DNA from 4 places in the Streptomyces sp. NPDC051776 genome. Region 1 is predicted to be linked to each of the others. Evidence: riboswitches for the same ligand, from Rfam matches in the RefSeq annotation. Region 1 holds a riboswitch; each other region holds the start of a gene.
The links. A riboswitch is a leader RNA that binds a small molecule or an ion and turns the genes downstream of it on or off. The one in region 1 is predicted to bind cyclic di-AMP.
Positions count from the first base shown of each region.

Region 2: another riboswitch for cyclic di-AMP. It lies ahead of AB0M26_RS11530 (NlpC/P60 family protein); the one in region 1 lies ahead of AB0M26_RS17590 (NlpC/P60 family protein).
Region 3: another riboswitch for cyclic di-AMP. It lies ahead of AB0M26_RS09785 (M23 family metallopeptidase); the one in region 1 lies ahead of AB0M26_RS17590 (NlpC/P60 family protein).
Region 4: another riboswitch for cyclic di-AMP. It lies ahead of AB0M26_RS01650 (transglycosylase family protein); the one in region 1 lies ahead of AB0M26_RS17590 (NlpC/P60 family protein).

Region 1 covers NZ_JBFAYQ010000020.1:84,308-91,423, forward strand. The annotation lists gene AB0M26_RS17580 (ATP-dependent Clp protease proteolytic subunit) at 1-563, shown strand, start outside; gene AB0M26_RS17585 (hypothetical protein) at 569-877, shown strand; cyclic di-AMP (ydaO/yuaA leader) riboswitch at 1,181-1,377, shown strand; partial or broken gene AB0M26_RS17590 (NlpC/P60 family protein) at 1,380-1,499, shown strand; partial or broken gene AB0M26_RS17595 (NlpC/P60 family protein) at 1,896-2,237, shown strand; gene AB0M26_RS17600 (ATP-binding protein) at 2,569-2,997, opposite strand; gene AB0M26_RS17605 (helix-turn-helix transcriptional regulator) at 3,264-4,187, shown strand; gene AB0M26_RS17610 (DUF397 domain-containing protein) at 4,132-4,431, shown strand; gene AB0M26_RS17615 (8-amino-7-oxononanoate synthase) at 4,474-5,616, opposite strand; gene bioB (biotin synthase BioB) at 5,791-7,044, shown strand; gene AB0M26_RS17625 (adenosylmethionine--8-amino-7-oxononanoate transaminase) at 7,037-7,116, shown strand, end outside.
Region 2 covers NZ_JBFAYQ010000011.1:19,343-26,458, reverse strand. The annotation lists gene AB0M26_RS11540 (C40 family peptidase) at 159-1,229, opposite strand; gene AB0M26_RS11535 (hypothetical protein) at 1,504-1,857, shown strand; gene AB0M26_RS11530 (NlpC/P60 family protein) at 1,973-3,091, opposite strand; cyclic di-AMP (ydaO/yuaA leader) riboswitch at 3,099-3,259, opposite strand; gene pcrA (DNA helicase PcrA) at 3,518-6,016, shown strand; gene AB0M26_RS11520 (M23 family metallopeptidase) at 6,184-7,116, opposite strand, start outside.
Region 3 covers NZ_JBFAYQ010000009.1:9-7,124, forward strand. The annotation lists partial or broken gene AB0M26_RS09780 (insulinase family protein) at 1-722, shown strand, start outside; cyclic di-AMP (ydaO/yuaA leader) riboswitch at 969-1,165, shown strand; gene AB0M26_RS09785 (M23 family metallopeptidase) at 1,181-1,957, shown strand; gene AB0M26_RS09790 (GntR family transcriptional regulator) at 2,087-2,848, shown strand; gene AB0M26_RS09795 (HPr family phosphocarrier protein) at 3,023-3,304, opposite strand; gene AB0M26_RS09800 (GNAT family N-acetyltransferase) at 3,422-6,274, shown strand; gene AB0M26_RS09805 (DUF5998 family protein) at 6,365-6,958, shown strand; gene AB0M26_RS09810 (nucleotide pyrophosphatase/phosphodiesterase family protein) at 6,958-7,116, shown strand, end outside.
Region 4 covers NZ_JBFAYQ010000001.1:368,020-375,135, forward strand. The annotation lists gene AB0M26_RS01630 (lysoplasmalogenase) at 1-657, shown strand, start outside; gene AB0M26_RS01635 (chaplin) at 839-1,180, opposite strand; gene AB0M26_RS01640 (cytochrome P450) at 1,467-2,759, shown strand; gene AB0M26_RS01645 (transglycosylase family protein) at 2,875-3,777, shown strand; cyclic di-AMP (ydaO/yuaA leader) riboswitch at 3,994-4,202, shown strand; gene AB0M26_RS01650 (transglycosylase family protein) at 4,205-4,855, shown strand; gene eno (phosphopyruvate hydratase) at 5,093-6,379, shown strand; gene AB0M26_RS01660 (septum formation initiator family protein) at 6,508-6,981, shown strand; gene AB0M26_RS01665 (DUF501 domain-containing protein) at 7,088-7,116, shown strand, end outside.

The DNA.
Region 1 (7,116 bases):
CGTTCTCCGAGCTCCTCGAGGAGCGCATCGTCCTTCTCGGCACGCCGATCGACGACGCCACGGCGAATGAGGTGATGGCGCAGCTCATCCAGCTCGAACACGCCGCCCCCGACCGGGACATCTCGCTCTACGTCAACTCCCCCGGCGGCTCGATGACCGCGATGTCGGCCGTCCACGACACGATGCGGTTCGTCGGCTGCGACATCGAAACCGTGTGCCTGGGCCAGGCCGCCTCGTCGGCCGCGGTGCTGCTGGCCGCCGGAACCCCGGGGAAGCGCCTGATGCTCCCCGGCTCCCGCGTGATCATTCAGCAGCCCCGGCTGCCGGAACCCGTCGAGGGGCAGGTGAGGGACCTGGAGATCCAGGCAGCGGAGATGCTGCGCCTACGAGCGATGCTGGAGGAGTTGCTCGTACGGCACACCGGGCAGCCGGCTGAGCGGATCACCGCCGACATCGAGCGGGACACCGTCTTCGACGCGGAAGCGGCCGTGGCGTACGGGCTCGCCGACCGCATCGTGGAGAACCGCAGGAAGGCGCCCGGCCTCCTGTCCGGCGGGAGGTGAACGGCGTGCTGCCGCCCGAACTGCCACCCCTGCCGGCCCTCACGCACGCCGAGAGCGATCTGGTGGACCGTTTCCTGGAGGTGCTCGACCTCGTGGGCCGCATCAACCCGGCCCGCTCCTCCGACACGTACGGCGGGCTGCGCGCCGCCCAGGCCCTGGTGGGCAGAGCGGCCGCGCTGCGGGACGCCCTGACCCTGATGCATGAGCGGGGGGAGAGTTCGATCCACGCGACGACGCTGGCGCGCGCACTGCGGGTGCTTGACGGCGAGCGGCGGGCGGCCCGGGTCACCCTCCCTCCGGCAGGGGAGAGTTGACGACCCGTCGCCCGGACCGGGGGGCTCGGTACGGCCGAACGTGTTCGCCCGATCGACGGACCGTCAGGTCCCGCATGACATTGATCGACTTGCGATCGGACCACGGGGTGAGACGCGCCCCACACCGCTCTCCCGCTGGTACGGAGCCTGCCGATGTGTCGGATACGGCGACGAGGAAACCCTTCCGACGGCTAAATGCGTCAAATGTGACTAAGGCAACAAGAGGTCGTTTCGATCGGAAATCTGCCGGTTGTTGCGTGACGATCCGTTAGACGACAAGCCCCTGCCACGGCGGTGGGGCGGTCCGCGCGGACGCCGAATCCTGCCGCCGCACGGACGTCCGGTCGACACCAGTGGATCGGCAGGAGTGGAGGACCCGAGCAGTCCGGGGCGCCGGGAGACCGGCCGCTCCTTGGGGTGAAGCCGCTTCGGCGGCCGGGCATTCTTCGCCTGCCCGAACCCGACAGGTCACCCTTCACAGGCGGCTGACGAAGGGGTGCGCATGACCGCGCATGCACAAGTCCCGTCCCTCCTCGGCCGGGCCGGCGCCGCATCGGCGCTCACCCTGGCAGCCGTCGGCGGCGCGCTTCTCACGCCGGGGTCCGCCACGAAGGCGTACGCAGTGCCGCCGCCCGGCCCGGACTCGTCCCAGATCCAGAGCGGAATGCTCGGGGCGCAAGCGTCCGGATTCGATCAGCGGATGCCCGACGGCGATCAGTTCGAGTTCATGGAGGACGAGCCGTCCTTCAGCGGACCTGCCGCCGGTAGACCACCGGAATCCCTGCCGGGTACGCCCGGCATCGGACTGGAGGGTGCACGCCCCTCCGCGGAACCGGGCCGGCCGAGCGCGCCGCAGACTCAGTACCACCCGCCCGAGAAGGAAGCGGCGAAGCCGGACCGCCCCGCGAAGCACGCGAAGCCGGACCGGCCCGCGAGGGACGGGAAGCCGGCCGCTGACCGCCCCAAGGCTCCCAAGGCCGAGAAGCCCGCCAAGCCGGGCCACGCGCAGCACCTCGGGTCCCGGGCCCTCCGGATCGCCAACTCCAAGCGCGGCGCTCCCTACCGCTACGGTGCCTCGGGCCCGGAGAGCTTCGACTGTTCGGGCCTGACCGTCTACGCGTACAAATCCGTGGGCAAGCAGCTGCCCCGGACCGCCTCGGCCCAGTACAACTCGACCCGCCGCGTTGCGGCAGCCGGCCGGCGCCCCGGCGATCTCGTCTTCTTCGGTGCCGGTCGCGGCGTCTACCACGTGGGCATCTACGCGGGCGACGGGAAGGTCGTGCACTCCCCCAAGGCCGGTTCGGTGGTGAGGGTCGATCCGATCTGGTCGAACGACGTCGCCTACGGCCGGGTGGACTGAGACTCCCTCACACGAGCCCGGCGGACGGAACGTTCGGCGGGAGCCCGGTCATCGGGCGGCTGCCCGGGCACGCGGCCCTGTACGTGCCCGGGCCGCGGCCCGGGCGGGCGCTTGCGGACCGGTCGCACACGGGCACCGTTCGGCACGGGCCGCTGTCACCGCCGGAGCCGGGCGGATCACGGAGCCGAGGACGCCCCGGAGCCGGGGACGCCCCGAGCCGGGCGGATCACGGAGCCGGGCGGATCACGGGCCGAAGAGGCTCGGAGCCAGCGCACCCAGGAGCCGGTCGCGCACGGCGTCGATCACACGCACAGGCACGTACGGCCGTCGGTCACGGAGCCGGGACCGGCCAGGGGAGGGCGATCCAGACGGTCTTGCCGCCCTCAGCCGTCGGCGTGACCGAGAGCTTGCCACCGGACTCGGCCGTGAGGCTTCGGATGATCACCATCCCCCGGCCGTTGTCCTGCTGGACGGCGGCGGGCAGCCGCCTCGGTCTTCGCGGGTGACTGTCCGTGACACCGATGCGCAGCTGCTCGTCGCGGTCGAGCTGGATGTCCACGGTGAAGGTGGGCGAAAGGCCGAGCGTGTGGACCACGGCGTTGGTGGCGAGTTCGGACACGATGAGCCGTACGGTGTCGGCGCACTCCGCGCTCTCCGGCAGACCCCACTCCGCGAGCACGGCGCTGACATACCGGCGGGCCGCCGTGACGGAGGCAGGGTCGCTCGGGTAGGTGATGGATGCTTCATGATGGTCTGCCATCGCGGACGCGGTCCCTTTCCCGCCGAGGCCGTGGTCCGACGCGTTGTACGCATACGGAAACGACGCCGGAGCCGCCCTCCGACGACTCCTTCGGCCAGACTGCCACCGATGCGCCCGGTGCGGGGTGCGATCCACCGGGATGTGCACATATCTGTCGCTCGATGCGGTGAACTCTGCGCCGGAAACCCGCATTTGGGCTCACACTGACGCACGGGCGGGTGCACGCTGCCGCCCGACAGCGGCGCTTGGAGGAGCGGGGGAGCCCCATGCAGTACGGTCCCGCGGTGCGCCGCCGCAAGCTCGGCGAGGAGCTGCGGCGCCAGCGCGACATCGCCGGTCTGACCAGCGGCGAAGCCGGTCGCCTCGCCGGGTGGCACCAGTCGAAGGTGAGCCGGATCGAGACCGGGCGCAGCGGTGTCAAGGCCGAGGACGTGACCCGGCTGCTCGATGTGTACGGGGTGACCGACCCCGAACTGCGGTCGCTGCTCGTGGCTCTCGCGAACTCCGACGCCAACGGCGGTCAGCGGGCGTGGTGGCACGCCTATCGCGAGCTTCTGCCGTCCGCCTACCGGGACTTCATCAGTCTGGAGGCGGAGGCCGTACGCGCCAGAACGCTGGAGACGCTGGTGGTGCCGGGACTGCTGCAGACGGCCCGCTACGCCCGCGCGGTGACGCGGGCCGCGCTCGGGGCGCTGCCTGCGCGGCGCATCGACGAGCTGGTGGACGTACGGATCGCTCGGCAGGACGTTCTGCGGGCGAACCCCCCGCTGGAGCTCCACGCGGTGCTGGACGAGGCGGTGTTGCGGCGGGAGGTCGAGTCTCCCGAAGTGATGGCCGAGCAGCTCGAACATCTGGTCACGGTCGGATCGCTGCCCCAAGTCCGGGTCCAGGTCCTGCCGTTCGCCCACGGCATGCACATCGGAGTCACCGGCCCTTTCGTTATTTTCTCATTCCCGCTCAGCGATGATCTAGATGTGGTCGTACTTGACCATTTGACAAGTAGTCTCTACCTCGAACGGAATGAGGATCTCAGGGCGTACAGCGAGGCATTCGACACGCTGAGGGGGCGCGCCCTCCCGTGTGACGAATCGTTGGCCTTCATCGCCGCGATCGGCGATTCCCTGAGGAGGCGCAATGCCCACCCCCCACGAACACCCCGTCCCCCACACCCCCTGTCCACCCTCCACTGACCGCCTGCCGGGCCTGAGTTGGCGGCGCAGCAGCCACAGCACCGGCATGAACAACTGCGTGGAGACTGCCGTCGTCGGCACAGCCGTCCCCACCGGATCCGCCGACGGCTCCGGCCGGTCCGGCCTCCGGGTGGCCGTGCGCGATTCGAAGGACACCGCGGGGCCCGCGCTCCTCTTCTCCCCCGCCGCCTGGGAGTTGTTCTTACGGGACGTGCGCGTGGGGCGGTTCGGCGGCCTGAGTTGACGACCCCCGCAACGGGCCGGTGCCCAGCTCCGGCACGATCCCTCAGGCCGCCGGTGCCGCCGCGGTGATCACCGCGACCGCGTCCGCGATCTGACCGTCGGTGAGGTCGGCGCGGGCGGTCAGCCGCAGCCGCGAGATGCCGTCGGGCACGGACGGGGGGCGGAAGCAGCCCACCACCAGCCCGGCGGCCCGGCAGTCGGCGGCCCAGCGGACCGCCGCGTCGGGAGAGGGAGCCCGTACGGAGACCACGGACGCGTCCGGCCGGGCAGCGGCCAGCCCCGCCCCCGTGAGCAGGCGGTACAGCTCGGAGGCGACCTCGCGGGCCCGCGTCGCACGCTCCGGCTCGCGGGCCAGCATCCGCAGGCTCGCGAGTGCGGCGCCCGCCGCGGCCGGGGCGAGCCCGGTGTCGAAGATGAAGGTCCTGGCCGTGTTCACCAGATGCTCGATGACACGCGCCGGCCCGAGGACGGCTCCGCCCTGGCTTCCCAGGGACTTCGACAGCGTGACCGTGGTGACGACGTCCGGCGCGCCCGCAAGTCCGGCCGCGTGCAGCGCGCCTCGCCCGCCCTCGCCCAGCACGCCCAGCCCGTGGGCGTCGTCGACGAGCAGCGCCGCGCCGCCCGTTCGGCAGGCGGCGGCCAGTTCCCGCAGTGGTGCGGCGTCGCCGTCGACGGAGAAGACCGAATCGGTGACGGCCAGGGCCCTCCCGTCGTGACCGTCCAGGGACTTGGCCACCGCCCCCGGATCGGAGTGCGGGACGACGGCGGTCTCGGCGCGGGAGAGCCGGCAGCCGTCGATGAGCGAGGCGTGGTTCGCCGCGTCGGAGACGACGAGCGTGTCCCGGCCGCTCAGCGCGGTGACGGCGGCGAGGTTGGCGGCGTAGCCCGAGGACAGGACGAGTGCGGCCTCGAATCCGCAGAAGGCCGCCAGCTCGCTCTCCAGCTCGGCGTGGAGTTCGGTGCTGCCGGTGACCAGACGCGAGCCGGTGGAGCCCGCCCCCCACCGCCGGGCGGCATGGGCGGCGGCGCTGGTGACCTCGGGGTGGCGGGAGAGGCCCAGATAGTCGTTGCTCGCCAGGTCGAGAAGCGGCGAGTCGGCGGCGCGCGGGCGCAGGGCGCGTACGAGCCCGGCACGGCGGCGCGCCTGCGCCTGCTCGTCGATCCAGTCGAACGGGTCGTGGGGCATCGGCCGTCCCTCGCGTCGGTCACAGGAGCCCGGGCGGTCCCGGAATTGGGCTGCGCCCCAAACCGTAATGGGCGGACGCGCTGGTCATGGTGTGGCGATACACACACCTCATTCGGGGCCTGTTGTGCGGTCCCTCCTTGGCCGGGAGCCGTGCCGTAGGCGAGGATCAGCGCCATGGAGCTGCTGAACACGCTGGTGGACAAGGGGCTGCGACGCGAGCTGCCCACCCGGGACGAGGCCCTGGCCGTACTGGCCACGTCGGACGACGACCTGCTCGATGTGGTGGCGGCCGCCGGGAAGGTGCGCCGCCAGTGGTTCGGGCGGCGGGTGAAGCTCAACTACCTCGTCAACCTCAAGTCCGGTCTGTGCCCGGAGGACTGCTCGTACTGTTCCCAGCGGCTCGGCTCGAAGGCCGAGATCCTCAAGTACACATGGCTGAAGCCGGACGAGGCGGCGGCCGCCGCGGGCGCAGGTGTCGCGGGCGGCGCCAAGCGCGTATGCCTGGTCGCCAGCGGACGCGGTCCGACCGACCGTGACGTGGACCGGGTCTCGAAGACCATCGAGGCCATCAAGGAGCAGAACGAGGGCATCGAGGTGTGCGCATGTCTGGGACTGCTCTCCGAGGGGCAGGCCGGCCGGCTGCGCGAGGCGGGCGCCGACGCGTACAACCACAACCTCAACACCTCTGAAGCCACATACGGGGACATCACGACCACCCACACCTACGCGGACCGCGTCTCGACCGTGCAGCAGGCCCAGGCCGCCGGGCTGTCCGCCTGCTCCGGGCTCATCGCCGGCATGGGCGAGACGGACGAGGACCTGGTGGACGTGGTCTTCTCGCTGCGCGAGCTGGACCCGGACTCGGTGCCGGTGAACTTCCTCATCCCCTTCGACGGCACGCCGCTGGCGAAGGAGTGGAACCTCACCCCGCAGAGGGCGCTGCGCATCCTGGCGATGGTCCGGTTCGTCTGCCCGGACGTCGAGGTACGGCTCGCGGGCGGGCGCGAAGTGCACCTGCGCTCGCTCCAGCCGCTGGCACTGCACCTCGTCAACTCGATCTTCCTCGGCGACTATCTGACGAGTGAGGGCCAGGCGGGCAAGGCCGATCTCGAGATGATCGCGGACGCGGGCTTCGAGGTGGAGGGCGCTGGTACGACCACGCTTCCCCGGCACCGGGCGGAGGCTCTGGCCGAATCCCTGGCGGCGGTCGGTGGCGGATGCGGTTCGCACGGCGGAGGCGGCGGCTGCGGGCCGTGCGGCGACAGTGGCGGGACGGAGACGCCCGAGCAGGCGCCCGGGCACGCACCAGAGTCGGCATCCGGGCATGCACCAGAGCCGGCACCCGCGGCAGCGGCCGGAGCGGCCCGTACGGACCTGGTGACGGTGCGCCGTCGTGGCGCGGGCACTGACCTCGCCCCCAATGCCTGACCGCCTCGCGGGAGCGGCGCCGTCGGGGGGTGCGGACGCGGTGCCTGCGAACGTGCCCGCCCCCCGGACGCT
Region 2 (7,116 bases), on a different contig from region 1:
TGTTTTTCACAGGTGTCTCTTGATGCCAACTGCTTTTACTTCCGGGCGAGTTGAGGGCAACAACGGCTGAATTGCGGGTCAATTGCGCGTTGTCGATCTCCCCGTAGCGCGGGCGGACCGATCGGGCGACGCCCCGCGGTGATCTCCCGACGGCGGTGCTAGGCCGGGCGCGTCGCGCCCGCGAACGGCATCTGGTCGATGGGTGCCACCCGCACCGGAGCCCCGGGGCGGGGGGCGTGGATCATGCGGTCGCCGCCGATGTAGAGCCCGACATGACTGACGCCGGAGTAGAAGAAGACCAGGTCGCCGGGGGCGAGTTGGGCCCGCGGGACGCGTCGGCCGGCGTTGATCTGGGTGTAGGTGGTGCGCGGCAGGGCCACCCCGGCGGCGCGCCAGGCGGCCTGTGTGAGGCCCGAGCAGTCGAAGCCGCTCGGACCTGTGGCGCCCCAGACGTACGGCTTGCCCAGAGCGCTCTGCGCGTACGCGACGGCTTGGGCGGCGCGGGCGTTGGGCGCACGGACCGGGCCGCGGGGGAAGGCGCGGCCTGCGCGGCCCGTGGTGGCGAGGCCGTCCGCGGCGTGGCCGTCCCGGCCGAGGATCTCGGCCCGCTGCGCCTCGGTCAGCCGGTCCAGCAGCCGCTCGGCATCACGGAGTTTGCGGTGGACGGTGCGCTTGTGTCCCAGCAACGCGGCTTGGTGGTCCTCGAGTTCGGCCAGCTTCCCCGAGGCCTCGCGCCGTACCTGCTCGATGGCACGGAGCTGCCGCTGGATGCCCGCGACGGCCGTGGCCTGGCGGCTCCCGGCCCGCTCGACTGCGGAAGCGCGGTCGAGATAGTCGTCGGGGGAGGAGGAGAGCGCGAGCTGAACCGCCGGGTCGATGCCCCCGGAGCGGTACTGGGACGTGGCGATCGAGCCGAGGGCGTTGCGCGAGGCGCTCAGTTTCTCGGTCCTGCGGGCCGCCTCGTCGCGGAGGCGGTCCAGGGACCGCTGCGCCGCGCGGGTCTTCTCCATCGCGCCGTTGTACTTCTCGGTGGCGAACTCGGCCTCGTGGTGGAGCCGGTCGACCTTCTCCTTCACCTGGGCCGGGGCCGGGTCCGCCTGGGCCGCTCCGTCGAGGGCGACTGAGCCCGCCGCGCCCGCGAGCGCGAACGTCGCGGCCGTACGGGCGGCGGTGCCGCCCGTGAGCGAGCCGATGAACGATCGCTGCCTGGGCTTCCTGTGCGAGGCCACGGCGGCCGTCACTTCCTTCCCCTGACTCTCCGGTGGCCTTGCGGAAGGGGCCGTTCCGGGGCGCCGCACGGGCACCTAGGGGGAGGACGCTAATCCGCCTCGTCGCGGCAGTGAGCCGGGATGACCGGGACTGAAACGTTTCGGTACGGCAGTGATCGTACGGTCCGGGTGATTTCCGCCGCCTATGGCCGTTCACGCTACGGGCATGACCGAAGCGGCAATTGGGGCTCACCCGAGCGGGAGCGGCTGCTATGGACCCGGCTAGGCTCCGCGCATGGACATAGCCATCAATGTCTTCGTCGGCCTGCACATCATCGGCATCGCGGCCCTGCTCGGCGGCTTCCTGTACCAGATGAAGGCGATGGGCGAGGGGACCCAGCGCTTCAGTTCCGGCATGCTGCACGGAGCGCTGACCATGCTCGTCACCGGAGTCGTGCTGGTGGGGCTGAACCAGGCCGACGACCAGGCGGTCAACAACGTCAAGATCGGCGTGAAGCTCGCCGTCCTGGTCGTCATCCTCGGTCTGGTCTATGTGAAGCGGGACGAGGAGAACGTCGAGAAGGGGGCCTTCGGAGCCGTCGGCCTGCTCACCCTGGCCAACATCTTCATCGCCGTTCTCTGGACCTGACGCGCAGCCGCGCGCCCTCCCCGCCCCGGGCCGCCCTCCAGCGCCGGATTGGTCCCGGCCCTCCGACGGGTGCCCCGCTTGGCGAGAGCACCGGCCGGAGGGCACGGGCGGCTTGTCACGCGGGCCGGACGCTGCCGTAGATCGGCATGTACGTGATGGCCTCGGTGCGGACGTTCGCACCCGGCTTCGGCGCGTGGATCATCTGCCCGTCGCCGATGTAGATGCCGACGTGGCTGATGTCGTCGTAGAAGAAGACGAGGTCCCCCCGCTGCAGATCCTCGGTCGCCACGCGCTGGCCGACCTTCACCTGGTCCCAGGTGGTGCGCGGCAGCGAGACCCCGGCGGCCTTCCAGGCGCCCTGGGTCAGTCCCGAGCAGTCGAAGGAATTCGGACCCGTCGCCCCCCACACGTACGGCTTGCCTATCTGCGCACGCGCGAAGGCGACCGCCTTCTCGGCCTTGACCGCGTAGGAGCCGGAGCTCTCGGACGAATCCGAGCCCTGCTCGGCCTCCTCCTGGCGCCGCTTCTCGGCCTGCTGCCGGGCCAGTTCCTCCGCCTTGCGCTGGGCCTCGGCCTTCTTTCTTCGCTCGATCGCCGCCAGCCGGGCCTTCTCCTCGGCCGTCAGCTTCGACAGCAGCTCACGCGCGTCCGCGAGCTTGCGCTGCACCGACTCCTTGGTGGTGCGGAGCTGCTTCTGCGATTCGGCCAGGCCCGCCAGGCTCTCCGTGGCCTCGGCCCGCTTCTTCGCCGCGGCCCGCTGCTGGGTTTGGAAGTCGTCGACCGCCTGCTTCTGCCGCCCGGTCATACGGGACATCAGGTGGTCCTGGTCGAAGTAGCTCTGCGGGTCGTCCGCGAGCAGCATCGTGGCCGTGGGGGCCATGCCGCCGTTGCGGTACTGGGTGGCCGCGAAGCTGCCGAGCAGCCGCCGCGCCTCGTTCAGCTTCTCCGTGCGCTCGGCGACGTCGTCGAGCAGCCGGTCGACTCTGGAGCGCTGCTGGTCGGTGCGCTCCTGGGCCTGGTTGTACTTCTGCGTGGCGCTGCCGGCCTGCCGGTAGAGCTCGTCCACCTTCTTCTGGACTTCCTCAATGCTCTGCTTCGGCTCGCCCGGAGCGGCCTGCGCACTCTGTGACAGCAGGCTGACCCCTGCGAGAGCCGCGGTCGTCAGCCCCACCGCCGCCCGGCCCGAGCCGGGTGACGCAAGGCCACGTGTCCGCAGTTTGCGGTGCGACGCCAAGGCGCGCGTCTCCTTCCGTTGACCGCTTACCGGGTTAGCTGTCGGGTTCGGGCGGACGGAAGGCTGCCCTACGGCTCCGCGCCGACGGACTGCAAATGCACGTGCGCGGGCCGATTCACCCCGGTGGGACGTGTGGGTCCCCGGCTCCGGATACCGCGGGAACGTCGGTCGGACATCCGCCGGGCAGCGCCGGATTCAGCGGAGGCTGCCCGTGCCGACGCGGGTCGTCGACGGGGGTTTCGGGCCGCCTGAGCGAGCACGGTAGCCAACGTCTGGGGCACCTGTGAAGGCTGATGTTCGATATGCCCGAAACCTTTTCGTGACCAATCCGGAGCGCGATCGTTTGGAACCGGATCGGGCCCTCGTACGTCCGAGGACCGGGAACCGGCGTGGGCTGTCGGTCGGGCGGCCTAGACTCGGGGAGCGATGAGCAGCCTCTTTGACGACAACTTCCTGGCGGGTCTCCAGCACCGCGGTCCGGGCCCCTCCGCCCACACGGGACACCCCGGACGCCACGGTGAGGAGCACCCGCCCCCGCCGCCCGAGGAGGGGGGAGCCGAGGAGATCCCCGCCGATCTCTTCGGCGGGCGCTTCGACGCCTCCGCGGAGGAGGAGGCCCGCGAGCGGTACTACCGCAACGGCGCGCACCGCCCCGTCGTGGACCCCGAAGCGCTGCTCGAGGGGCTGAACGAGCAGCAGCGTTCGGCCGTCGTCCACAGCGGCTCCCCGCTGCTCATCGTCGCCGGGGCCGGCTCGGGCAAGACCCGGGTGCTCACCCACCGCATCGCATATCTGCTGGGGGCCCGGCGGGTGCACCCGGGCCAGATCCTCGCGATCACCTTCACCAACAAGGCCGCGGGCGAGATGAAGGAGCGCGTGGAGCAACTCGTCGGCCCGCGCGCCAAGGCGATGTGGGTGTCCACCTTCCACAGCGCATGCGTCCGCATCCTCCGCCGCGAGAGCAAGAAGCTCGGCTTCACCTCCAGCTTCTCGATCTACGACGTGGCCGACTCCAAGCGCCTGATGTCGCTGGTCAGCCGCGACCTGGACCTCGACCCGAAGCGCTATCCGCCGAAGTCCTTCAGCGCGAAGATCTCCAACCTCAAGAACGAGCTCATCGACGAGGAGGACTTCGCGGGTCAGGCCTCCGACCACTTCGAGAAGACCCTCGCCGAGGCATACACGCTGTACCAGTCGCGACTGCGCGAGGCCAACGCGCTGGACTTCGACGACATCATCATGACCACCGTCCATCTGCTCCAGGCGTTCCCCGATGTCGCCGAGCACTACCGGCGGCGCTTCCGTCATGTGCTGGTGGACGAGTACCAGGACACCAACCACGCGCAGTACATGCTGGTGCGCGAGCTGGTGGGCACCGAGGAGACCGCGCCCGAGGACGGCGTGGGCGAGCTGTGCGTCGTCGGCGACGCAGACCAGTCGATCTACGCCTTCCGCGGCGCCACGATCCGCAACATCCTCCAGTTCGAAGAGGACTACCCCGACGCCACGACCATCCTGCTGGAGCAGAACTACCGCTCCACGCAGACGATCCTGTCCGCCGCGAACGCGGTCATCGAGCGCAACGCCGACCGCCGCCCCAAGAACCTCTGGACGGAGGCCGGGGCCGGTTCGGCCATCACCGGCTATGTCGCCGACACCGAGCACGACGAGGCGCAGTTCGTCGCCGACGAGATAGACCGTCTGACGGACGAGGGCGAGGCCAAGGCGGGGGACGTCGCCGTCTTCTACCGCACCAACGCCCAGTCCCGTGTCTTCGAGGAGATCTTCATCCGGGTCGGCCTGCCGTACAAGGTCGTCGGCGGCGTCCGCTTCTACGAGCGCCGAGAGGTCCGCGACGTCCTCGCCTATCTGCGGGTGCTCGCCAACCCCGAGGACACCGTGCCGCTGCGCCGGATCCTCAACGTCCCCAAGCGCGGCATCGGCGAGCGCGCGGAGGCGATGATCGAGGCGCTCGCGCTGCGCCAGAAGATCTCCTTCGCCCAGGCGCTGCGGCGGGTGGACGAGGCATACGGCATGGCCGCGCGCTCGGCCAACGCCGTCAAGCGGTTCAACACCCTGATGGAAGAGCTGCGGACGATCACCGAGTCCGGCGCCGGCCCCGCGACGATCCTGGAAGCCGTCCTGGAGCGCACCGGCTATCTGGCCGAACTCCAGGCGTCCACCGATCCCCAGGACGAGACACGGATCGAGAACCTCCAGGAACTCGCCGCCGTGGCGCTGGAGTTCGAACAGGAGCGCACCGAGGAGAACCCGGGCACCCTCGCCGAATTCCTCGAACAGGTCGCCCTGGTCGCCGACTCCGACCAGATCCCCGACGAGGACGAGGGCGAGGAGGGCACGGGCGTCATCACCCTGATGACCCTGCACACCGCCAAGGGCCTGGAGTTCCCCGTCGTCTTCCTGACGGGCATGGAGGACGGCGTCTTCCCGCACATGCGCGCCCTCGGCGACACCAAGGAACTGGAGGAGGAGCGGCGCCTGGCGTACGTCGGGATCACGCGTGCGCGGGAGCGGCTGTATCTGACACGCTCGACGATGCGCAGCGCGTGGGGCCAGCCGTCGTTCAACCCGCCGTCCCGCTTCCTGGAGGAGATCCCCCCGACGTACGTGGAGTGGCGCCGTACGGGCGGGACCACGCCCTCGGCCTCGGCGGCGGCCGGGGTGGGCGGCGCGCTGTCGGCCTCGCGCTCCCGGTCCGGGCCGAGCGGCTTCGCCACGCGCAGGGCGACGGACCGGCCGGTGATCTCGCTGGCGGTCGGCGACCGTGTCACGCACGACCAGTTCGGCCTGGGGACCGTGATGTCGGTGGCGGGCAGCGGGCACGACGCGAAGGCGACGATCGACTTCGGCGACGAGAAGCCGAAGGTTCTGCTGCTGCGGTACGCGCCGGTGGAGAAGCTCTGAGTCCCTCCGGTCGGTGGAGGCCCACAGGGGGCGAGGTTCCTTGGGAGGACGAGCCGCGGGGGCGGCGCCGCATACGTCCGGGGCCGTGTCCGTACACCCGCGTCGGTGGAGCCGAGTGGCCGGGAGTGCGAGGGGCCGAGGGCCGTGGAGCGAAGACCCCGGGTCTGTCAGGTGGGGTCGAGGCCCTGGCTGCGCAGCCAGGGCAGCGGGTCGACGGCGGAGCCGCCGCCGGGATGGACCTCGAAGTGCAGATGCGGGCCAGTGGAGTTGCCGGAGTTGCCCGAATAGGCGATCACGGTTCCCGCCTTCACCGTGCCGGAGCGGATCTTGGTGCTGCTGAGGTGGCAGTACCAGGTCTCGGTGCCGTCAGGGGCGGTGACTATGGCCATGTTGCCGTAGGAGGCGTCCCACTGGGTGCGCACGGTGCCGTCGGTGGCGGTCTTGACCGGGGTGCCGTAGCTCACCGGGAAGTCGATGCCGGTGTGCACGGACATCCAGTTGATGCCCGCCTGGCCGTAGTACGCGCTGATGCCGTCCTGCTCGACGGGGAGCGCGAACTTCGGTCGGAGCGCCTCCTTGCGCGCTGCCTCCGCCTCCTTGCGCTTCTTCTCCTCGAGCCGGCGCTGCTTGAGGTCGAGACGCTCCTGGGTGCGGCTGGCGCGGTCGGCGAAGTCATCGGCGTCCGCGGTGAGGGTCGCGAGCTGGCTGTCGAGCTTGCTGTTGACCGCCGCCGGCTTCACGGACGACGGGTCCGGCGCCGCCTGCGTGGTCTCTGCCCCGTCGGTGCCGCCGCTGACCGACGCCGCGGCGATCCCGGCGACGCCCATCACTGCTACGGACGGGACGGCGACGGTGAGCAACGCGGAGCGGCGGGCGGGCGTGCGCCGCCGGCCGCGGGCGGCGGGGGTGCGGCGCTGCACAGGAACGGTGGCGACGCCGTGGCCGCCCTGGATCCCGTCGGCAGCGTGCCCGGCCCGGGGATCGTGCGCGCTTGCGGGCCCTCCGTCGGTGTCCGCGGAGGCGTCGTCGAAGTCGGCCTCATCGTGGCCGGTTTCGGGTGACTCGTACCTCTGCTCGTCCAACGTCTCGAAAACGGCGGT
Region 3 (7,116 bases), on a different contig from region 1:
TCACGTCCGTCCTCGGGGACACCCTCGGCGCCTGGACCGGCAACACCGCCGCGCCTCGGCCCGCCTCCCCGGCGACCGCCGACGACACCGGCCGGGTCGTCATCGTGGACCGCCCCGGCGCGGTGCAGACCCAGCTCCTGATCGGCCGCATCGGATCCGACCGGCACGACCGTGTGTGGCCCGCGCAGGTCATCGGTGTCTACTGCCTCGGCGGTACGCTCACCTCCCGGCTCGACCGGGTGCTGCGCGAGGAAAAGGGTTACACCTACGGCGTGCGGGCGTTCGGCCAGGTGCTGCGCTCGGCGCCCGACGGCACGGGCACCTCGCTGCTGGCCATCAGCGGCTCGGTGGACACCGCCTCGACCGGCCCGGCGCTGGAGGACACCTGGAAGGTGCTGCGCACTCTCGCCGCGGAGGGCCTGACGGACGCGGAGCGGGACACCGCCGTGCAGAACCTCGTCGGTGTCGCCCCGCTCAAGTACGAGACGGCGGCGGCTGTCGCCGGCACCTTCGCCGATCAGGTCGAGCAGCACCTCCCGGACGACTACCAGGCGCAGTTGTACGCCCAGCTCGCCGACACCGGTACGGTCGAGGCGACCGCGGCGGCCGTCAGCGCCTTCCCGTCGGACCGCCTGGTGACGATCCTCGTCGGTGACGCCTCCGCCATCGAGGAGCCCGTGCGGGCCCTGGGCATCGGCGAGGTGAAGGTGGTCAGCGGCTGACATCGCGACGCCGGAGGAGACGGCTGACGTGCCGTCAGGCCCTACGGCGTCCCCCGACGTACGGCACCGGTACCCCGGAGTCCATTGTGACTCCGGGGTACTGCTGTATGTCCGGTTTGTTATTGAGTCTGCCGTTTCCTTTGTGGTGTCGGCTACAAAGACCCTGATTTCTTTGGCGATTGACAGTTGTCCCGTTTAGCGTCGGTCCGGCTGTCCGGCCGGTACACGTGCCGCACCCGCGGCTCCGGGCAGTCATCGCCGAGTCCCCGTACGGCGCGAGCCAGGGGAGCCGGGGACCCACCCTGCCCGCCGCGCGCCGCACCGGCGCGGGAGGGCGCACGCAGTCCCCTGGGGTGAATCGGGCGCCTCCCGTTGAGGGGCCCGTAGGAGACCTTCCTGCTCCGAACCCGTCAGCTAACCCGGTAGGCGAGAAGGAAGGAAAGGAGCACCGCCGCCGCATGGCGTCGTTCACCCGAGTTACCGGGAAGCACCGTCACCGCCGCCCCAGTCGCCTCGCCCGTTCCGGCGCGAACCTTGCGGGCATCGCCACCCTCGCCACCACCGGGATCGTGACCTCGCTGGCCGCCGGCCCCGCGTCCGCCGCGTCGCCCGGCAAGGTGCCCGAGGCCGAACAGACCGGTCTGCGCCAGGCAATCGTCATCGACGACTCCCTCGCCCGCACCGTCGACGCCCAGGCCGAGGCGCAGCAGGCCGCGGCCGATGTCGCCGCGGCCCGTGCCAAGGCCGAGGCCGCCGCGAAGAAGCGGGCGGCCGAGGTGAAGGCCGCGAAGAAGCGCGCGGCGCGCGAGGCCGAGCGCAAGCGTCTCAACGCGTTCGTCCCGCCCGTCGAGAACAGCTACATCTCCACCTCGTACGGAGCCTCGGGCGGCGCCTGGTCCTCCGGCAGCCACACCGGCGTCGACTTCCACGCCTCGTCGGGGACGACCGTGCGCTCGGTGGGCGCGGGCACCGTCGTCGAGGCCGGCTGGGGCGGCAGCTACGGCAACAACGTCGTGATCAAGATGAAGGACGGCACGTACACGCAGTACGGCCACCTCTCCGCGATCCACGTCTCCGTCGGCGACAGCGTCGCCCCGGGCGCGAAGATCGGCCTCTCGGGCAGCACCGGGAACACCACCGGCCCGCACCTGCACTTCGAGGCCCGTACATCCCCCGACTACGGCTCCGACATCGATCCGGTGGCCTATCTCCGCTCGCACGGAGTGAGTCTGTGAGCCGCTGACGGGTTTCCCTCCTGCCGCGCCCGCAGGCGGCAGGAGGGAAGGGGCCGTCCGAAGGCCAAAAGATATCCATGTCCGGGCCCGCCCGATAGAAATTCCTCCACCGTGGCATACAGTTCTTGAATGAACGCGGTCGAACGTGTTTCCCGGGAATTGCAGCGGAGGTCCGGCCATGCGGGATCGGGTGTGAACGGCGGGGGTCCGGAGGCCGGTCGCATTCCGGCGCGCGCGGTGTGCCAGGCGATCCGTGACGACATCGTCTCCGGTGTCCATCCCCCCGGCAGCAGGCTGACCGAGGAGGTCCTCGCCCGGCGCTACGGCGTCTCCCGCGTCCCCGTCCGCGAGGCCCTGCGCACCCTGGAATCCGAGGGGTTCGTGACCACCCGCAGACACGCAGGGGCATGCGTCGCCGAGCCCTCCGAACAGGAGGCCGCCGATCTGCTGGACATCCACGCGCTGCTGGAGCCGCTGGGCGCCGCCCGTGCCGCACAGCGGCGTACGGAAGCCCATCTCAAGGTGTTGCGCGGCCTGGTACGGCTCGGTCAGGAGCGGGCGCAGGGCGGGCAGGTGGCGGATCTGCGGTCCCTTGGCGGCTGGTTCCACGAGACGCTTGCCCAGGCCTCGGGCAGCCCCAGTCTCGCGGCGCTGCTCACCCAGGTCCGCCGCAAGATCGCGTGGATGTACGCGCCCGCGCCGGTGGGTGCCGCGGACTCCTGGGGAGAGCACGCGGCGATCACGGACGCGGTGGCACGGGGCGACGCGGACCGCGCCCGTTCCCTCATGGCGGTGCACACCGAGCGCTCGCTCGCGATCCACCGCATGCGCCGCCCGGTCCGTGTGAGTTCTTCGAAACATGGTGTCAACACCATGGGCGCACGGAATTAACAGGACTGCCGTATACAGAATGCGGGAAATTCTGCGCGGAATTCGGAAACAGGCGGCGGGAGAGTAAGAAGCAGAAGAAAGAACGGCGGTGACCGAATTGGTCCGCCGCGGTTTTCCGTACCGGTGGGCCCTCGAACGCGCTCGTATTTCCGGGGAGGTTCCGGGCGGCGCCGTTCAGACGGTCTCCGGAAGCTCCTCCAGCCCTTCGGAGACGAGCTTCGCCAGGCGGTCGAGCGGGACGTCGGCGCCGTCGGCGTCGGAAGCGAGCACGATCTCGTCGCCACCCTTCGCGCCGAGCCCCAGCACCGCCAGCATCGAGGCGGCGTTGACCGGGTTGCCGTCGGCCTTGGCGATCGTCACGGGAACACCCGCCGCCGTCGCCGCTCGGACGAAGATCGAAGCGGGCCGGGCATGCAGTCCCTCGGCCCAGCCGACGGTGACGCGGCGCTCAACCATGGTGTTGCCCTTCCGGTCGTGTCAGGAAATCCGACGGCGTTGTCTAGACCAGCTCTCGCACAGTCTCTCATGGCCCGCGGAGTGCCCCGCTCCGGCCCTCGCCCGTACGCTGGCCCCATGGGGACGACGCCGGAACACGCCTACCCGGCCCACTGGGAAGCAGACGTCGTGCTGCGCGACGGGGGCACCGCGCAGATCCGGCCCATCACCCCCGACGACGCTCAGCGGCTGGTCAGCTTCTACGAGCAGGTCTCGGACGAGTCGAAGTACTACCGCTTCTTCGCACCGTACCCCCGGCTCTCCGATCGCGACGTCCACCGCTTCACGCACCACGACTACGTCGACCGGGTCGGCCTGGCGGCCATCGTCGGCGGAGAATTCATCGCCACCGTGCGCTACGACCGCATCGACGCCGACGGCCGGCCCGCCTCTTCCCACCCGTCGCCCACCACCCCCTCGGGCGGACGCTTCGCGACCGCGCCCGATGTCGCCGACGAGGCCGAGGTCGCCTTCCTCGTCCAGGACGCGCACCAGGGCAGAGGCGTCGCCTCGGCCCTTCTCGAACACATCGCCGCGGTCGCCCGCGAGCGCGGCATCCGCCGCTTCGCCGCCGAAGTGCTGCCCGCCAACACCAAGATGATCAAGGTGTTCACGGACGCCGGGTACACCCAGCAGCGCAGCTTCGAGGACGGGGTGGTGCGCCTGGAGTTCGATCTCGAACCCACCGACCGGTCCCTGGCCGTCCAGCGCGGCCGCGAGCAGCGTGCCGAGGCCCGCTCCGTCAAGCGGCTGCTCGCCCCGCGCTCGGTCGCCGTCATCGGCACCAGCCGCCGTCCCGGCGGTGTGGGCCGCCAGGTGCTGCGCAATCTGGTCGAGGGGGGCTTCACCGGGCGCATCCACGCCGTCAACCACGCGTTCCCCGACGGCGAGACCACGCTGCGCGCCCCCGAACTCGGCGAATCCGGGGTCCCCGCCCGCCGCTTCGTGCACGAGATCGACGAGCCGGTCGACCTCGCGGTCGTGGCCGTACCGGCGCAGGCCGTCCCCGCCGTCGTCGCCGACTGCGGCGAGCACGGGGTCCAGGGGCTGGTGGTGCTGGCTTCCGGCTATGCGGAGAGCGGCCCCGGAGGACGCGAGCTCCAGCGCGAACTCGTCCGGCAGGCCCGCTCGTTCGGCATGCGGATCATCGGGCCGAACGCCTTCGGCCTCCTCAACACCGCACCGGACGTACGGCTCAACGCCTCGCTCTCGCCCGAGCTTCCGGTTCCCGGCCGGCTCGGGCTCTTCACGCAATCCGGCGCCATCGGCATCGCGCTGCTCTCCGGGCTCCACCGGCGCGGCGCCGGACGGATCGGCCTGTCCAGCTTCGTCTCCGCGGGCAACCGCGCGGACGTCTCCGGCAACGACTTTCTGCAGTACTGGCACGACGACCCCGACACCGACGTCGTGCTCATGTACCTCGAATCCATCGGCAACCCGCGGAAGTTCACCCGCCTCGCCCGCCGCACCGCAGCCGTCAAGCCCGTCGTGGTGGTCAAGGGTGCCCGGCACACCGGCAGCGCCCCGACCGGGCACACCGTCCCCACCACCCGTATCCCCGACGCCACGGTGTCCGCGCTCCTGCGCCGGGCCGGGGTGATCCGCGTCGGCACCGTCACCGAGCTCGCCGACGCGGGGCTGCTGCTCGCCGGCCAGCCGCTGCCCGACGGCCCGCGCGTGGCCATCCTCGGCAACTCCGAATCCCTCGGACTGCTCACCTACGACGCTGCGCTGACCGAACGCCTGCGCCCGCTGCGCCCCCGGGACCTCACGACCGCCGCCACCCCCGAGACCTACCGCGCCGCGCTCGCCGCCGCGCTGGCCGACGACCTCTGCGACGCCGTCGTGGTGAACGCGATCCCCTGGGTCGGTGACGACACGTCGCCGGAGCCCGACCGCGCGGCGGAGGCCCGTGCGCTGGCCGCCGCGTTGCGAGAGGCGGTGGACCACAGCGGCGCCGCCAAGCCGGTGACCGTCGTCCATCTGGAGATCGAGGGCCTCACCGAGGCCCTCGCCGCCACCGGAATCCCCGTCTACCCCGCCGCCGAGCGCGCCGTACGCGCCTTGGCCGAGGCCGTCCGTTACGCGCAGTGGCGCCGGCAGGCCGCGGAACCGGGGCGGGTGCCGGAGTACGAGGACATCGAGGAGGCGGCCGCCGGCGCGGACATCGAGGGCCTGCTCGACGCCGCGGGGAACGGCGACACCCGGGCCGCCGACGAGCCGGGGAGCGGGCCCGTACCCCGCACCAGCCCGCTCGGTCCCGACGCCACGGCGCGCCTGCTCGCCCGCTACGGCATCGCCGTACGGCCCACGCTCCCCGCACCCGACGCGGACCAGGCCGCTCGCGCCGCGGAGCTGCTCGGCTATCCCGTCGCCCTCAAGACGACCGCACCCCACCTCCGCCACCGCGCGGACCTCGGCGGCGTCCGCCTCGACCTCACGAGCGAGTCCGAGCTGCGCCGCGCCCACCAGGAGTTCACCGAGCACCTCGGCAAGGCCGACGAGCTGCGGCCCGTCGTGCAGGCCATGGCGCCGCGGGGCGTGGACACCGTCGTACGGGCCGCGATCGATCCCGCGGCCGGCGCGGTCCTCTCCTTCGGGCTGGCCGGTGCCCCGTCCGAACTGCTCGGTGACACCGCGCACCGGCTCATCCCCGTCACGGACCGTGACGCGGCCGAACTGATCCGCTCCATCAGGACCGCGCCGCTCCTCTTCGGCTGGCGCGGCTCGCAACCGGTCGACACCGGCGCCCTGGAGGAACTGCTGCTGCGTGTCTCGCGCCTCGTGGACGACCATCCCGAGGTCGTCCATGTCGAGCTGGAGCCGGTCGTCGTGGCCCCGCAGGGGCTCACCGTCCTCGGCGCCTCGGTGCGCCTGGCCCCAAGCCCCGCTCCGGCGGACCCGGGGCCCCGCCGCCTCCCGGCGTACTGAGCGCCGCGCGCACCGGTCCGGCCGGGAACCGCCGCGGGTCGATGCCGATGGGGAGTTTCGAGGGGCCGCGGGCCCCGTAGGATGGGCGGCATGGCGAAGACCGGTACGACGACCCAGGGTCTGCGCGCGGCCATCGAGCGCAGCGGCTACTACCCGGCCCTCGTGGCCGAGGCGGTGGAGGCCGCCGTGGGCGGTGAGCCGGTCGCGTCCTACCTGGTCCACCAGGAGACGACCTTCGACGCGAACGAGGTCCGCCGTCACGTCACCGTGCTCGTCCTCACGGGCACCCGCTTCATCGTCAGCCACACCGACGAACAGGCGGCCGACGGCTCGTCCCCGTCCCCCTACGCCACGACCTCCACGGAGTCCGTGAAGCTGGAGCGGATCTCCTCGGTCGTGGTCAGCCGGGTGGTCGCCAACCCCGAGTCGTACACACCGGGCACGCTCCCACGCGAGGTCGTCCTCACCATCGGCTGGGGCGCCGTCAACCGCCTCGACCTCGAGCCCGCGGCCTGCGGCGACCCCAACTGCGAGGCGGACCACGGCTACACCGGTTCCTCCACGGCTGACGACCTGTCACTCCGCGTCAGTGAAGCGGGTGACGGCCCCGACTCCGTCCGGCAGACCCTCGCCTTCGCGCAGGCGCTCTCCGAGGCCACCGTGGCCCCCTCGACCGGTCGCTGATGATCCAGCCCGCCACCGCAGACTCCGGCCGGCACGAGCCCGCGCTCCTCGATCCGCGCAGCGCCCCGCTGCCGGCCTACGGCACGGGGTCGCTCGCCGATCTGCTGCCGGCCGTGGCCGCGGGCCAAGGCGTACCGGGTCTGACCGCGGACCTCGGC
Region 4 (7,116 bases), on a different contig from region 1:
GCACTCGCCGCGTTCGGGGCGCTGGCAGTCGCCGACGTGGCCGCCGTGGCCCGCAATCCGCGCGGACTGCGCAGGGCCGCGAAGCCTCTGCTGATGCCCGCGCTCGCGGGGCACGTACTGCGCCGCCGCAACGACGCGTCCGAACCCGTTCCCAAGGCGCTGGTCGCCGGGCTCGCCTTTGCGGCGGCGGGCGACACCGCGCTCCTTTTCGACAAGCACGAATCCGCCTTCTTTCTCGGCATGGCGGCTTTCCTCGGCACACAGGTCAGCTACACCGCCGGCTACTCCCGGCTCGGTGCGCTCCGGGGCGTCGTCAGGAAGCCGCTGCCGGCACTCGGCTGCCTGGCCGGCTGGGCTGCGATCAACGCGGTGCTGGCCCCCTCATTGGACGCGCGGCTCCGTCTGCCCGTCGCCGGGTACAGCCTCGCGCTGACCGTCATGGGCGCCGCCGCGCTCGGGGTGGGAGGCAAGGTCGCCGCGGGGGCCGGTTGCTTCCTCGCGTCGGACCTGCTGATCGGCCTTCAGGCCGCGGGTTACGAGCTGCCCTCACGGCAGGCCCACGAGGTCCTCGTCATGGCGGGCTACCTCCTCGGCCAGTACCTGATCACGTCGGGGTGGCTGGAGCACACGGATTCGCGGCGCGCCGTCACGGCGTAGCCCGGCCGTACCGCCGCGCTCCGGGCCGGGCCTCCCGGCGGAGGGCGGCTCGTAAATCCGGACCGCAAACAGGCCGGTGGCCTCCCGCGTCGTCGCGGGAGGCCACCGGTTTCCGGTGCAGGAGGTGGTGGGCGGGGAGGGAGGGCCGAGCCGTGGCTCACCACCTGCGCGGAGTCTCTGGTCAGTGGTGCTTCTTCTTGTCCCACTTCTTGTGGTGCTTCTTCTCGTGCTTCTTGCCGTGCTTCTTGCCGTGCTTGTGGTGCTTCGTCTTGGCCTCGTGCACCTCTGCGTTGATGCAGGTGTGGCCCCAGGTGGCGTTGAGTTCGCCGTCGCCATCGATGGTGTTCCCGCAAAAGTTGATCGGGGCGTGGATCGGGATCTGGAGCACGTTGCCGGAGATGTAGCCCGAGGAGCCGGCGGCCAGACCCTTGGCCTCGCTGTCGGCAGCGGCGGTGCCGGCGCCACCGGCCACCACGGCGCCCGCGGCGGCCGTGACCGCAATCGTCCTGATCATCCGTGACATCTGCTGCCTCTCCTCTGCAGAAGGAACCATCCACCTCCGTAGCGGAGTTGGCATCCGCGACAACGCGGGGGCTGCGGCGGGTCACGCGCCGTTACGCCGAATGGGGCCATCGGGCCCGCGGGCCGACCGCCTCGCGACGGGGGCCATCGGGACCACGGACCGACCGCCTCGCGAGGGGGCCATCGGGCTCTCGGACCGACCGCCCGGCGCCGGGGACCATCGGGCCCGCCGACCGCCCGCCCGGGCGCCGGGATACGGCCCGCGGGCGCCGGGATACGGTCGTGACGTGCACGAGGAGAACCGCGCCCCGACCTCGCCCGACCTCTTCACCTGGGAGTTCGCTGCCGACCCCTACCCCGCGTACGCCTGGCTGCGCGAGCACTCCCCGGTGCACTGGACCCGGCTGCCCAGCGGGGTGAGCGCATGGCTCGTCACCCGGTACGCGGACGCCAAGCAGGCCCTGGCCGACCCCCGGCTGTCGAAGAACCCCGCCCGCCATCAGGAGCGTTCGTCCACCGAGGCGCCGGCGGGCACAGCGGGCAGGTCGGCGCACGCCAAGGGCAAGGTCGGCATTCCCGGCGAGCGCAGCGCAGAGCTGATGACCCATCTGCTCAACATCGACCCGCCCGACCACACCCGTCTGCGGCGGCTCGTCTCCAAGGCGTTCACACCGCGCCGCGTCGCCGAATTCGGCCCACGGGTCCAGGAGTTGACCGACCGGCTCATCGATGTCTTCGCGAAACGGGGTGAAGCCGACCTCATTCATGAATTCGCTTTTCCGCTTCCCATCTACGCGATCTGCGACATGCTGGGCGTCCCGGCGGAGGATCAGGACGACTTCCGCGACTGGGCGGGGATGATGATCCGGCACGGGGGAGGTCCGCGCGGCGGGGTGGCCCGTTCGGTGAAGAAAATGCGCTGGTACCTCGCCGAGTTGATCCACCGCAAGCGCGCCGACCTCGGCGACGACCTCATCTCGGGCCTGATCCGAGCAAGCGACCACGGCGAGCACCTCACCGAGGGAGAGGCCGCGGCGATGGCGTTCATCCTGCTCTTCGCCGGTTTCGAGACGACGGTCAATCTCATCGGAAACGGCACGTACGCACTGCTGCGCAACTCCGGTCAGCGGGAACTGCTCAATCGGGCCCTCGTAGGGGGCGACGAGGCACTGCTCGCGAGCGCCGTCGAGGAACTGCTGCGCTACGACGGTCCGGTGGAGATCGCCACCTGGCGGTTCGCGACCGAGCCTGTCGTCATCGGCGGGCAGCGCGTCGCCACCGGAGACCCCGTCCTCGTCGTCCTCGCCGCCGCCGACCGGGATCCCGCCCGCTTCACCGACCCGGACACGCTCGACCTCGCCCGCCGCGACAACCAGCACCTCGGCTACGGACACGGAATTCACTACTGTTTGGGTGCTCCGCTCGCCCGGCTGGAGGCGCAGACCGCACTCGCCACGCTTTTCCGGCGTCTTCCCGACGTGCGACTCGCGGCGGAACCTACCGATTTGCGATGGCGCGGAGGGCTCATCATGCGTGGATTGCGCACGCTTCCGGTGGAGTTCATCCCCTCCCAAAACTGAGTCGGTTTCAACTATGTGATCTTCGCGTGATCTCCACTACATCGACTTGTGACGGCGGTTCGGCCTCGCTACTTTCATGCCGCACTCCGCTTCACCGTCGCTCGAAAGGCTCCGCATGCGTTCCGCGACCGGCCGGCACCGCCGTCCTCGTCAAGCCCCGGCCATCTTCGTCACGGCTGGCGTGACGGGTTCGGCGATCGCCCTGCCGCTGCTGGCGGCGGGCGGTGCGCAGGCCGCGGACACCGAGACCTGGGACCGGGTCGCTCAGTGCGAGAGCGGCGGTCTGTGGAGCGCCGACACGGGCAATGGCTACTTCGGCGGGCTGCAGGTCACCCAGGACACCTGGGAGGAGTTCGGCGGCCGCGACTACGCGCCACGGGCCGACCTCGCCAGCCGTTCCCAGCAGATAGCCGTCGCCGAGAAGATCCTCGCCGCCAAGGGGCCCCAGGCGTGGCCGCAGTGCGCGCTCGACGCCGGCCTCACCGACGACGGCGAGGCCCCTGACATCGACCCCGGCATCGATCTGTCGCGGCCGATCGGGACCCTGCTGCCCGGCGAGTCCCCCGTGGCCGGCCCGGATTCCGCCGAGCCCGGGACCTCGGGGTCCGATCCGCGCGACCAGGACACGGAGGACCGTACGGGGTACGGCGCGCCGTCCGGGGGTTACGAGCAGGAGCCCGGCGGCTCCGAATCGGCCGCTCCCTCCGGCGGTTCCGTCACCGGCAAGCACCGCGGCGCTCCCGCGGACGAGGAAGCCGGGAGTGGCACGGACCGCGGAACGGGCGAGGGTGAGGGGCGCGAGAGCGGCCGTCACGCCTCCCGCGGCGACTCCGCCCGCGCGGGACAGAGGGGCGACTACACCGTCCGACCGGGTGACAGTCTGTCGGAAATCGCCGAAAAGCACTCGCTCGCGGGTGGTTGGCCCGCGTTGTACGAGGCCAACGAGTCCGTGGTCGGCAGCGACCCGGACCTTATTCTCCCTGGTCAGAAGCTTGATCTCAGGGGATCGAAGGGCTAGTTCGCGCACCTGTGCCCCAGTGTGCGGCGACTGAGAGAAGCATCTCATCGGCCCAACGCGCCTATTGCGCCCGCCTGATGCGCCCGCACCTGTCCCGACCTGCACGGATAAGGGCAACAGAGGGAAAATCAGGGCCTCCTGGTGCTGGATGTCGGTTTTTGAACCGGTGGGACTTGTGTGCTTACCGTCGAACCGCTCGCCACACGGCGGGCGCCGCCGACCATCACGCCGAATCCTGCCGGTGGCCGGAGGACAGTCGACGCGCGAGCGCCGGAGGCAGGAGCGGGGGACCCAAGGTAAGTGCCGGACGGACCGCGACAGAGGACCGGACGGCTAGGGGTGAAGACCCGGTGCGCGAGCACCGGGCCGGGCCGCTCACAGCCCGAACCCGACAGCTCACCTCGCAGGCGTCGGTGAGGAGATGTTCATGCTGCTTTCCGGCAACAAGGGCACCCGGGGCGCGCACCGCCGCCCATCCACCATGGCCCGTATCGCAGCCCTCGCCGGTGTCGCCGGCACCGCGGTCGCCGTACCGCTCTTCGGCGCCGACTCGGCGAACGCGGCCTCCGTCGGAACCTGGGAGAAGGTCGCCCAGTGCGAGTCCGGCGGCAACTGGCACATCAACACCGGCAACGGCTACTACGGCGGGCTGCAGTTCTCGGCGTCGAGCTGGTCCGCCGCGGGTGGTCACCGGTACGCACGCCGCGCCGACCTGGCCACCAAGGACCAGCAGATCGCCACCGCCGAGAGGTTGCTCGACCTGCAGGGGCCCGGTGCCTGGTCCTGCGCAGGCGCCGGCGGCCTGACCACAGGCGGCGCGGATGCCGGCGTGGACACCGCCCGCTCCTCCGCAGGGGGTGCCGAGGCGCGCGCCGACCGCAGCGATCGCGGAGGCCCGGCCGGTACGCCCGTCAAGAAGGGCGACGGCGCGTACGAGGTCAAGCCCGGTGACACCCTCGGCTCGATCGCCGAGGCAGAAGGCGTCGAGGGCGGCTGGAAGAAGCTCTACGAGCTGAACAAGGACACCGTCGAGCGGGCCGATCTGATCCTTCCCGGCCAGCGTCTCCACCTGAGCTGACCCGGTGACCGGCCCGGCCCGCCCAGGGTCGGCCGGGCCGGCCGGGACCGCAGGCGGATCCACGGCCCCCAAAGATCCCCTTTACGGGCCTTTGGGGGCCTTTTCGTCTCGGGGGGCGGGCAGAGAACGGCCGAGGATCCGAGGGCGGTTAGGCTCATGCCGCAGAGACGGACTCACCGAGTCCTCGAGCGACGGGCTCACCGAGTCCCGCGTCCCAGCGTCAGATCCCAGAAGGAGATGCTCGTGCCGTCCATCGACGTCGTCGTAGCCCGCGAGATCCTCGACTCGCGAGGCAACCCCACGGTCGAGGTCGAGGTCGGCCTCGACGACGGCAGCACCGGTCGTGCCGCCGTTCCCTCCGGTGCCTCCACCGGAGCGTTCGAGGCCCTCGAGCTCCGCGACGGTGACAAGAGCCGCTACGGCGGCAAGGGCGTGGAGAAGGCCGTGCTCGCCGTCATCGAGCAGATCGGCCCGGAGCTGGTCGGCTACGACGCCACCGAGCAGCGGCTGATCGACCAGGCGATGTTCGACCTGGATGCCACCCCGGACAAGTCCTCCCTCGGCGCCAACGCGATCCTCGGTGTCTCCCTGGCCGTTGCGCACGCCGCCTCCGAGGCCTCCGACCTGCCGCTCTTCCGCTACCTCGGCGGGCCGAACGCGCACCTGCTGCCGGTCCCGATGATGAACATCCTCAACGGCGGCTCGCACGCCGACTCCAACGTGGACATCCAGGAGTTCATGATCGCGCCCATCGGCGCCGAGTCCTTCTCCGAGGCGCTGCGCTGGGGCGCCGAGATCTACCACACCCTGAAGTCCGTGCTGAAGGAGCGGGGCCTGTCCACGGGCCTCGGCGATGAGGGCGGCTTCGCCCCGAACCTGGACTCCAACCGCGAGGCACTGGACCTGATCGTCGAGGCGATCAAGAAGGCCGGGTACCAGCCCGGTCAGGACATCGCCCTCGCTCTGGACGTCGCCGCCACCGAGTTCTACAAGGACGGCGTGTACGAGTTCGAGGGCAAGACCCGTACCGCCGCCGAGATGACCTCCTACTACTCCGAACTGGTCGACGCGTACCCGCTGGTCTCCATCGAGGACCCGCTGAACGAGGAGGACTGGGACGGCTGGAAGACCATCACCGAGCAGCTCGGTGACAAGGTCCAGCTCGTCGGCGACGACCTGTTCGTCACCAACCCCGAGCGCCTCGCCCGCGGTATCGAGAACAACACCGCCAACGCGCTGCTGGTCAAGGTCAACCAGATCGGTTCGCTGACCGAGACCCTCGACGCCGTCGAGCTCGCCCAGCGCAACGGCTTCAAGTGCATGATGTCCCACCGCTCCGGCGAGACCGAGGACGTCACCATCGCCGACCTGGCCGTCGCCACCAACTGCGGCCAGATCAAGACCGGCGCCCCGGCCCGCTCCGAGCGCGTCGCCAAGTACAACCAGCTCCTGCGCATCGAGGAGATCCTCGACGACGCCGCGGTCTACGCCGGCCGCAGCGCCTTCCCGCGCTTCAAGGGCTGACCGCGCACGAGCACCGGTCCCGAGGGCGGTACGAAGCCCGCGGGCCGGTTGCTCCGGCCTTCGTCCGTCCCCGGCTGCGGTCCCGTACCGTGGCCGGGGACGTCCGTATCCGACAGCAGGGAGGCGACGTGGGCGCGGACCGGGAGCGGTTCTCCACCGCGACCAGACTCAAGGCGCTCGGCGAACAGGCCGCCGCCCGGGTCTACCGGGCCCAGGCCCGCAGAGCCCCCCGGCGCAGCCGGCTGACCGGCCGGGCCGCGCTCCTCGCGCTGGTCGTCTGCTCGCTCGTCGTCGCCCTGGCCTACCCGATGCGGCAGTGGGTCTCCCAGCGTTCGGAGATCGCCGAGCAGCAGCGCGAGGCCGAGCAGGCGCGCAGGGCCGTGGAGAAGCTGCGCGACGAGAAGGCGCGCTGGCAGGACCCGGCGTACGTCGAGCGGCAGGCCCGCGAGCATCTGCACTTCCTCAAGCCCGGCGAGACCGGCTACACCGTGGTCGGCGGCGGCTCGTACGACAGCAGCAGGCCGCGGGGCCAGGGCATGGCCGACCGCGCCTGGTACAGCAACCTCTGGGAGGGCGTCGACCGGGTCGACTCCCGCGACTGACGGCGGTCGACCGGGTCGACTCCCGCTACTGACCGCGGTTCCCTCACCGTCCCGGGCACGTCCCGGTACCCGACTTCCCTATCCGACCGAAGAGATCTGCGCAGGCATGGACACGCCCCCTCCCCAGACCGACCC